One region of the Curtobacterium sp. MCBA15_012 genome, then DNA from elsewhere that is predicted to be linked to it. Evidence: predicted binding sites of a transcription regulator. Region 1 holds the regulator's gene; the other holds the start of a gene.
What was found. Region 1 encodes HrcA, which represses chaperone genes, less so after heat shock. Its sites were predicted from a motif close to TTNGCACTCGNNNNNNNCGAGTGCNAA; they were not measured.

Region 2: groES (co-chaperone GroES) is a predicted target of HrcA. The motif match lies at 1,674-1,700, and genes of this name have one in related genera.

Annotation. Positions count from the first base shown of each region.
Region 1 is NZ_CP126267.1:1,498,298-1,502,505, reverse strand. Features, by position in the region: gene QOL15_RS06900 (16S rRNA (uracil(1498)-N(3))-methyltransferase) at 1-563, opposite strand, end outside; gene dnaJ (molecular chaperone DnaJ) at 563-1,675, opposite strand; gene hrcA (heat-inducible transcriptional repressor HrcA) at 1,831-2,850, opposite strand; gene QOL15_RS06885 (DUF4870 domain-containing protein) at 2,959-3,366, shown strand; gene hemW (radical SAM family heme chaperone HemW) at 3,481-4,208, opposite strand, start outside.
Region 2 is NZ_CP126267.1:3,330,567-3,334,774, reverse strand. Features, by position in the region: gene QOL15_RS15415 (DUF4190 domain-containing protein) at 1-208, shown strand, start outside; gene QOL15_RS15410 (class I SAM-dependent methyltransferase) at 432-1,634, opposite strand; gene groES (co-chaperone GroES) at 1,795-2,091, shown strand; gene rarD (EamA family transporter RarD) at 2,308-3,270, shown strand; gene QOL15_RS15395 (ABC transporter substrate-binding protein) at 3,449-4,208, opposite strand, start outside.

The DNA of each region.
Region 1 (4,208 bases):
GCGCCGACGGGATCGAGCACGAGCACCACGGTCCGGGTGCCGTCGCCCCCGGCCGGTGCCCCGGCGGCGACGAGTCCGGCCAGCTGCGCGGTCGTCACGGGCGCGTCGACGGCGGGGACACGTGCACGCACGGCCTGCTTCGCCGCCTCGTGTGCGATGGCGGCCCACCGTGCCCGGCCCTTCTCGACCTTCGTGCCCTCCCACCGGGAGACGCTGCGCGCGGCCGACCAGGGCACGATGCGGTCGACGCCGATCTCGGTGGCCGCCTGCACCGCCATCTCGTCGCGGCCACCCTTCGCCAGCGCCTGCACGAGCACGAGCGCCGGACGCGGAGCGGGTTCCTCGGTCCGGGACGCGACGACGACGGTCACGGTGTCACGGCCGACCGCCGACACCGCGCCCGTCACGACGGTGCCGGCACCGTCCGCGATCCGCAGGGTCTCCCCCACCCGGACCCGCGCGACGGTCGCCGCGTGCCGACCCTCGGCGCCGTCGAGCAGCACCTCGGCACCGACCGCGACGTCGTCGAGCGTCCCCGCGTCGACCGTGTAGAGCGAGGCCATCAGAAGTGCAGGAAGCGGTCGCGCAGCTTGCCGAACATGCCCTGCTGGAACCGCGCGAGCTGCGGGCCGCCGGCCTTGCGCGACTTCGCGAGCTGCTCGACGAGCTGGCGTTCCTTGTGCGACAGCTTGGTCGGGGTCACGACCTGCACGCCGACGCGCAGGTCACCGCGGCCGTTGCCCCGGAGCTTGGTGACGCCGCGGTCCTTCACGACGAGCACGTCGGCGCTCTGCACGCCGGGGCGCAGCTCGAGCTCGACCGGGCCGTCGAGGCCGTCGATGGTCGTCGTCGTGCCGAGGATCGCGTCGGTCATCTGGACCTCGAGCGTCGCGAGCAGGTCGTCGCCGTCGCGGCTGAACACGTCGTGGTGCCGGACCTTGACCTCGAGGTACAGGTCACCGGCGGGACCGCCGGCCTGCCCGACCTCGCCCTGGCCCGGCATCTGCAGGCGCAGCCCGGTCTCGACCCCGGCGGGCACGTCGACGGGGATGGTGCGGCGGGCACGGACGCGTCCCTGGCCCTGACACGTCGGGCAGGGGCTCGGGATGACGGTGCCGTACCCGCGGCACGTGCCGCAGGGTGCGCTCGTGACGACGTTGCCGAGCAGCGAGCGGACCTGGCGCTGGATGTGCCCGGAGCCGCCGCAGATGTCGCACGTGCGCGGGCTCGTGCCCGGGGCGCAGCACGACCCGTTGCAGGTCTCGCAGAGCACGGCGGTGTCGACCTCGACGTCCTTGTGGGTGCCGAAGACGACCTCGTCGAGGTCGACCTCGATGCGGAGCAGGGCGTCCTGGCCACGCTCGGCACGACTGCGCGGGCCGTTGCCGCGTCCGCCACCACCGCCGCCACCGAAGAAGGCGTCGAAGATGTCGCTGAACCCGCCGGCTCCCCCGCCGAACGGGCTGTCGGCCTGCGGGCCGGCGTCGTAGCGCCGGCGCTGCTCGGGGTCGCTCAGCACGTCGTACGCGTGCGTGACGTCCTTGAAGCGCTCGGCCGCGTCGGGACTCGGGTTCACGTCCGGGTGGAGCTCACGCGCCAGGCGGCGGTAGGCCTTCTTGATGTCGGCATCGGAGGCGTCCTGCTGGACGCCGAGGACGTCGTAGTGGTCTGCCACGTATCCCTCAGTCGGTCGGAGTCGGTCGGTTCGGTCTGGTGGGCGCCGCCGGGACGGCGGCACCGGCTCGGTGCGGCTGGCGCCGCGCCGGTGGTCGGTCTGGAGGCGCGGTGCCCGTCAGCGGGGCACCGCGCCCGGGTGGGGCGCGGCGGGGCTCAATGTTCGCCCAGCAGCTTGGACAGGTACCGTGCGACGGCGCGCACGGCGGCCATGTTCGTGCCGTAGTCCATCCGGGTCGGGCCGAGCACGCCGAGGCGCGCGACCTCGCCCCCGGCGAGGTACCCGCCGGCGACGACGCTCGTCGCGTCGAGCCCGTACTCGGCGTTCTCGACGCCGATGCTCGCGGCGACGGCGACGTCGTCCACCTGCATCTCGCCGAACAACCGCAGCAGGGTCACCTGTTCCTCGATCGCCTCGAGCACGGGGAACAGGCCGCCGGAGAAGTCCCGTTCGCTCTTGGCGAGGTTGGCCGCGCCGGCCATCACGAGGCGGTCCTGCCGGTTCGCCGCGACCTGCTCGATGAGCGTCGCGACGACGACGCCGCCGAGCGCCTGGACGTCCGGCCGGAGCTGCTGCGGCACCTCGCGCAGTGCGCGGGCCACGTCCTGCAGGAGCAGGCCGACGGAGGCACCGTTCAGGACGGAGCGGAGCTCGCCGAGCGCGGCTTCGTCGAGCGGGACGTCGGTCTCGACGACGCGCTGCTCGACCCGCGCGGTGTCCGTGATGAGCACGACCATGAGCCGGGTGTCGCCCAGTCGGACCAGCTCGACGTGCTGCACGCGTGCGCGGACCATCGACGGGTACTGGACGAGGGCGACCTGGTTCGTGAGCTGGCTGAGCAGGCGGACGGTCCGCCCGAGGACCTCGTCGAGGTCGTTCGGGGTGCCGAGGAAGGTCTCGATCGCGTGGCGCTGGGCCGAGGACAACGGTCGGGCCGCGGCGAGGTGGTCGACGAACACCCGGTACCCCTTGTCGGTCGGCACCCGTCCGGACGAGGTGTGCGGGGCCGCGATGAGCTGCTCGTCCTCGAGCAGGGCCATGTCGTTGCGGATCGTGGCGGCACTGACCCCGAACGCGTGGCGGTCCACGATCGACTTCGAGCCGACGGGTTCGCGCGACGCGACGTAGTCCCGCACGATCGCCTTGAGGACCTCGAGGGAGCGTTCGCTGACCATCCGGACCCCTTCCGTTCGATGCTGGCACTCGGACGTCTCGACTGCTGATCCTACGCCCGACCGCCGACGGACCGGGACCGGGAGCGTCCCTCCCGCTACGCTCTGGCCATGAGCTACGGACAGCAGCCCGGCGGCCCCCAGTCCCCCGGAGGACCGCAGTACCCCGGCGGGTACACCCCGCCGCAGCAGATGTCGCCGGAGGACCAGCGCCTGTGGGCGACCCTCACGCACATCGGCGGCGTCTTCTTCTCGTTCGTCGTGCCGCTCGTCGCGTACCTCGTGCTGCGCGACCGTGGCGCGTTCGTCCGCGAGCACACCCGCGTCGCGCTGAACTTCCACATCACGATGGCGATCGTCTACGTCGCCGGGTCGATCCTGTCGATCGTGCTCGTGGGCTTCCTGCTCATCGCCGCCGCCGGCATCGTCACGATCGTCTTCGCGATCCTGGCGGCCGTCGCGGCGAACCGCGGCGAGATGTACAAGTACCCGCTCTCGATCGAGTTCATCAAGCAGTAGTCGCGGCGCGGGCCGGGACGGCCGCGACGAGCGGCCGCCCCGGCCCGCGGCCGTCCCGCCGCGGTGCCGGACCGTCGTGCCGACGTGCCGACGGGCCGACGAGCCGACGTGCGCTCAGTCGAGCAGTTCCCGCACGACGGCGTCGGCGAGCAGGCGACCCTGCAGGGTCAACTCGAGCCGTCCCCGCACCGCGGCCGAGCCGTCCACGAGACCACGCGCGATGAGGCCGGCGACGCGGCCACGGGCCTCCCGGCCGAGCTCTGCCGTCGTCAGCTCGCCGCGCACCCGCGCGGCGAGCAGGACCCGCTCGACGTACCGGGTGTCGTCGTCGAGTGTCTCGCGACCGGCGGCCGGCGACTCCCCCTGCAGCACACGGGCGGCGTACGCCGCCGGGTGCTTGACGTTCCACCAGCGGGTGCCGGCCACGGCCGAGTGCGCACCCGGGCCGATGCCCCACCAGTCGTGCCCCTTCCAGTAGGACAGGTTGTGCCGGCTCGCGTGCCGGTCCGTCCCGCCGTCCGCGTCGAGCCGGGCCCAGTTCGAGACCTCGTACCAGCCGTACCCGGCGTCCGCGAGGACCCGGTCGGCGAGCTCGTACATGTCGGCCGCGAGGTCGTCGTCGGGCGCCGGGAGCTCGCCCCGCGACACCGCGCGACCCATCGCCGTGCCGTCCTCGACGATGAGCGAGTAGGCGGACACGTGGTCCGGCTCGCAGGCGAGCGCGGCGTCGAGCGACGTGCGCCAGTCGTCGAGGGACTCGCCGGGCGTCGAGTAGATGAGGTCGAGGCTCACGTCGAGCCCCTGCTGCTTCGCCAGGTCGACGACGACCGGCACGCGCTCGG
Region 2 (4,208 bases), 1.7 Mb from region 1:
CGGCGCGATCATGGGGCACATCGCCCTCGGCAAGATCAAGCAGACCGGTGAGGCTGGCCGGGGGCTCGCGCTCGCCGGCATCATCGGTGGCTGGGTCCTCACCGGCCTGTACGTGCTCATCGTGGGGATCGTCATCATCGTCGGGATCACGGCGGGGAACTCCGACCCGTACGGCTACGACTACGACTCGGGCGCCTTCATCGGCTGAGCCGACCACAGCAGCCACGACGAGAGCACACCGCGGGACCCGCGGGGTGCTCTCGTCGTCGGGGGCGCCGCGTCCGCCCGCGCACGGCGCACAGCGCACGGCGAATGGCCCCCGGCGCTGGCGCACGGCCCCCGGCGCACGGCACTGGCGCGCAGCGCGCAGCCCAGCGCGACCACGCACCCGTCCGGCCCGGCTCGCCCCGGGGGCCGACGGCGCCCCGCGCTCAGGCCGCCACGTCGCCCAGGCGCTCGCACAGGACCGCGGTGTGCCGTCCCTCCAGACGGGTGAGCACGAGCGTGACCGACCGCCGGCCGCGCAGCCGCAACCGCTTCCGGAACTGCGCCGGGTCGACGTCGACCCCGCGCTTCTTCACCTCGACCGTGCCGACGTCGTCGGCGGCGAGCCGCGCGGACAGCTTCTTGACGTCGAGCGGCATCGTGTCGAGGACCCGGAACCCCTGCGCGAAGGGCGTCGACACGGCCCGGTCGGACGTGACGTACGCGATGCCGTCGGACAGCATCCGGCCGTCGATCGAGCGCGCCAGGTCCCCGATGAGCCGTGCGCGGATGACGGCGCCGTCCGGCTCGTACAGGTAGTCGCCGATCGGCCCGACGGGCTCGTCCTCGGCGTCCGCCGCCCCGGTCAGCTCGGCGACGCCGTGCGCGCCGATGACCGTCGCGGCCCGGCGGACGCCCGGGCGCGCGAGGGGGCCGAACCACAGGACGAGCTCGACGACCTCGCGGTCGACCGACACCCACTGCGCCTCGGCGGTGTCCGGCACGAGGTCGCGGTCGATGCCCGGTCCGAGCTTGACGCCCGTCGGGGTGGTCGTCGCGGTCGCGAACACGGTGTCGAGCGAGGGCGACCAGTCGTCCGGGTCGGCCAGGCGCTTCGTGTTCGCGTGACCGGCCGTCCGCCGGGCGGGGTCCATCCAGACACCGTCGACGCGCGCGGTGTCGAACGCCGCGGCGTCGCCGAGCTCGACCCGGGCGTTCGGCCACGGCGCGAGGTTGTGCGTCGCGACGGCCGCGGTGACCTCGTCGCGGTCGACCGCGGTGACGTCGAGGTCGAGCGCCGCCATCGCCATGGCGTCGCCGCCGATCCCGCAGCCGAGGTCGGCCACGCGGGTCAGTCCCGCGGCGGCGAACCGGCCGGCGTGCTGCGCGGCGACCTGCAGCCGGGTCGCCTGCTCGAGGCCGGCCTCGGTGAAGAGCATGCGCGCGGCGAAGTCGCCGAACTTGCCGCGGGCCTTCTGCCGGAGCTTCGCCTGCGTGAGCACCCCGGCGACGAGGGCCGGGTCGTGGCCCTCGGCGCGCAGCCGTGAGACCACCCGGACGATCTCGCCCCCGTCGGAGACGCTCGGGGTACGGTCGAGCAGGGCCATCCCCGCGGGGGTCAGCAGCTGTGCGAGTTCGGCGGCGTCCACCCGACGATCCTCGCAGGTCGCCGGACGGCCCGACACGTGCTGGCACTCGGATTGACCGAGTGCCAGGCAGCCCCTAGAGTTGGCGTTGGCACTCTCCTGTGCGTAGTGCCAACCCGGTTCCCATCTGTACCGAGTCAGTACCGAGAAAGAAGAGGTCACCGTGGCCGTCACCATCAAGCCGCTCGAGGATCGCATCGTCATCCGCCAGGTCGAGGCGGAGCAGACCACCGCTTCCGGTCTGGTCATCCCGGACACCGCGAAGGAGAAGCCCCAGGAGGGCGAGGTCGTCGCCGTCGGACCGGGTCGCATCGACGACAACGGCAACCGCATCCCGCTCGACGTCGCCGTCGGCGACAAGGTCATCTACTCGAAGTACGGCGGCACCGAGGTCAAGTACTCGGGCGAGGACCTGCTGGTCCTCTCGGCTCGCGACGTGCTCGCGGTCATCGAGCGCTGACACCCAGCACCTGACGAACGCCCCGCTCGGCTCCGGCCGGCGGGGCGTTCTCGCGTTCCCGGGGGCGCACGCAGGTAGAGTGCCGGTCGCGGCGCGGGCGCTGGTCGGCCGGGAGGCGCGGCGCCGGTCCGCCGTGTCGCGTCGCGTCCCGGGGCTCGTCGGCCGGGAGGCGCGGTGTCCGTCCGCCGCGTCGGTCCGGCTTCCTAGGATGGTTCCGTGAGTGAACCGACGTCCCCCCGACCGGCCCGCAGCGAGGCGACCGTCGGGGTCGTGCAGGCGATCGTCGCGTACGGGCTCTGGGGGCTCATGCCGCTGCTGTTCGCGGCGATGGCCCCGGCCGGCGCGTTCGAGATCGTCGCGTGGCGGATCGTCTTCGGGCTGCTGTTCTGCGTCGTCGCCATCGCGGTCACCCGCTCGTGGCTGCGCACCCGCTCCCTGCTCGCCCGGCGTCGCGTGATGCTCGTGATGGGGCTCGCCGCGGTGCTCATCCTGGTGAACTGGACGGTGTACGTCGCGGCCACGACGACCGGGCACACGGTCGAGGCCGCGCTCGGCTACTTCATCAACCCGCTCGTCACGATCGCCCTCGGCGTCGTCGTGCTGCGGGAACGCCTGCGTGCGGCGCAGTGGACCGCGGTCGGCATCAGCGTCGTCGCGGTCGTCGTCATCGCGATCGGGTACGGGCACGTGCCCTGGATCTCGCTCGTGCTCGCGTTCTCGTTCGGGCTGTACGGCCTGGTGAAGAAGCGTGTCGGCGGGAGGGTGGACGCGCTGAGCGGGCTGACCCTCGAGACCGTCTGGCTGCTGCCGATCGCCGTCGGGACGCTCGTGGTGCTCGGGGTGACCGGGCTCGGCGGCGGGCTGACCGTCGCGAGCGCGGGCTGGGGGCACACCGTCGTCACGGTGCTGACCGGCCCGGCGACCGCGGTGCCCCTGCTGCTCTTCGCGTCCTCGGCCCGGCGGGTGAGCCTGTCCACACTCGGGTTGACGCAGTACCTGGCGCCCGTGATGCAGCTCCTGGTCGGCGTGGTCGTGCAGCACGAGGCGATGCCGCCCGCACGGTGGATCGGCTTCGGGATCGTGTGGGTCGCGCTCGTGGTGCTCACCGTCGACGGCTTCGTGGCCGCTCGGGCAGCGCGGCGCCGGGCGCTCGCACCCGCGGTGGTCGAGGCGGTCTGACGGGGGCGGGGCGCGCCTCCCGGCCGGTCATCCGGGTCTTCCCGCGACGGTGCTCGGTGCACGCGGCCCGGCCCCGTGCGCGTGACAGCGCTCCCGGCGCACGCGACGACCCCCGGGAACGCGACGGTCCCCCGCGGGAGTTCCGCGGGGGACCGTCGTGCTCGCTGCCGTGCAGTGGTTACTTCGAGACCGAGCCCTGGATGGCGCTCTGGTACACGGGCTTGTTGTCGCCGTCGAACTTGTAGATGCCGATGTAGGCGCTCGACGGGTCGTTCTTCTTGTCGAACGGACCGATGCCGGACGGGCCGGTGTAGTGGATCTGCTGACCGGAGTCGAGCAGCTTCTTGCAGTCCGCGAAGGTCGAGCACTCGGTGCCGCCGTCCGCACCGGACACCTTGGCCATGTTGGCCTGGATGGTGCCGGAGTCGGTGCCCTTGCCCGCGACCGCGGCCAGCGCGGCGAGGGTGGTGGCGTCGTAGGACTCAGCGGCGTACGAGTAGTCGGCGAGCGGCTTGCCGGCGGTCTTCTGGTAGAAGTCCGACAGACGCTGCTTCAGCTCGTCCTTCGGGCTCGCGCCGGGGATGGTGCCCTGCGCGCCCGCCAGCGTGCCCTTGTCGAAGTCCTTCGAGTAGTCGGCCGTGTTGCCGTCCGACATGTAGATCTTCGCCATGTCGGCGTTCTGCGACTTGAGCTCGGGGACGATCGACTTCGTCTCGTCGAAGGCGAGGACCACGATCGCGTCGGGCTTCGTGGCGAGCGCCGCGGTGACCTCGGACGAGAACGTCGTCTGGCCCGGCGGGAACTCCTGGCCCTTGCCCTTGCCGCCGTAGACGACCTGGCCGCCCGAGGACTCGATGGCCTTCTGGACGGTGTCGCGCAGGCCGGTGCCGTACGTGTCGTTGAAGACCAGGAACGCGACCTTGGCGTTGCCGTCACCC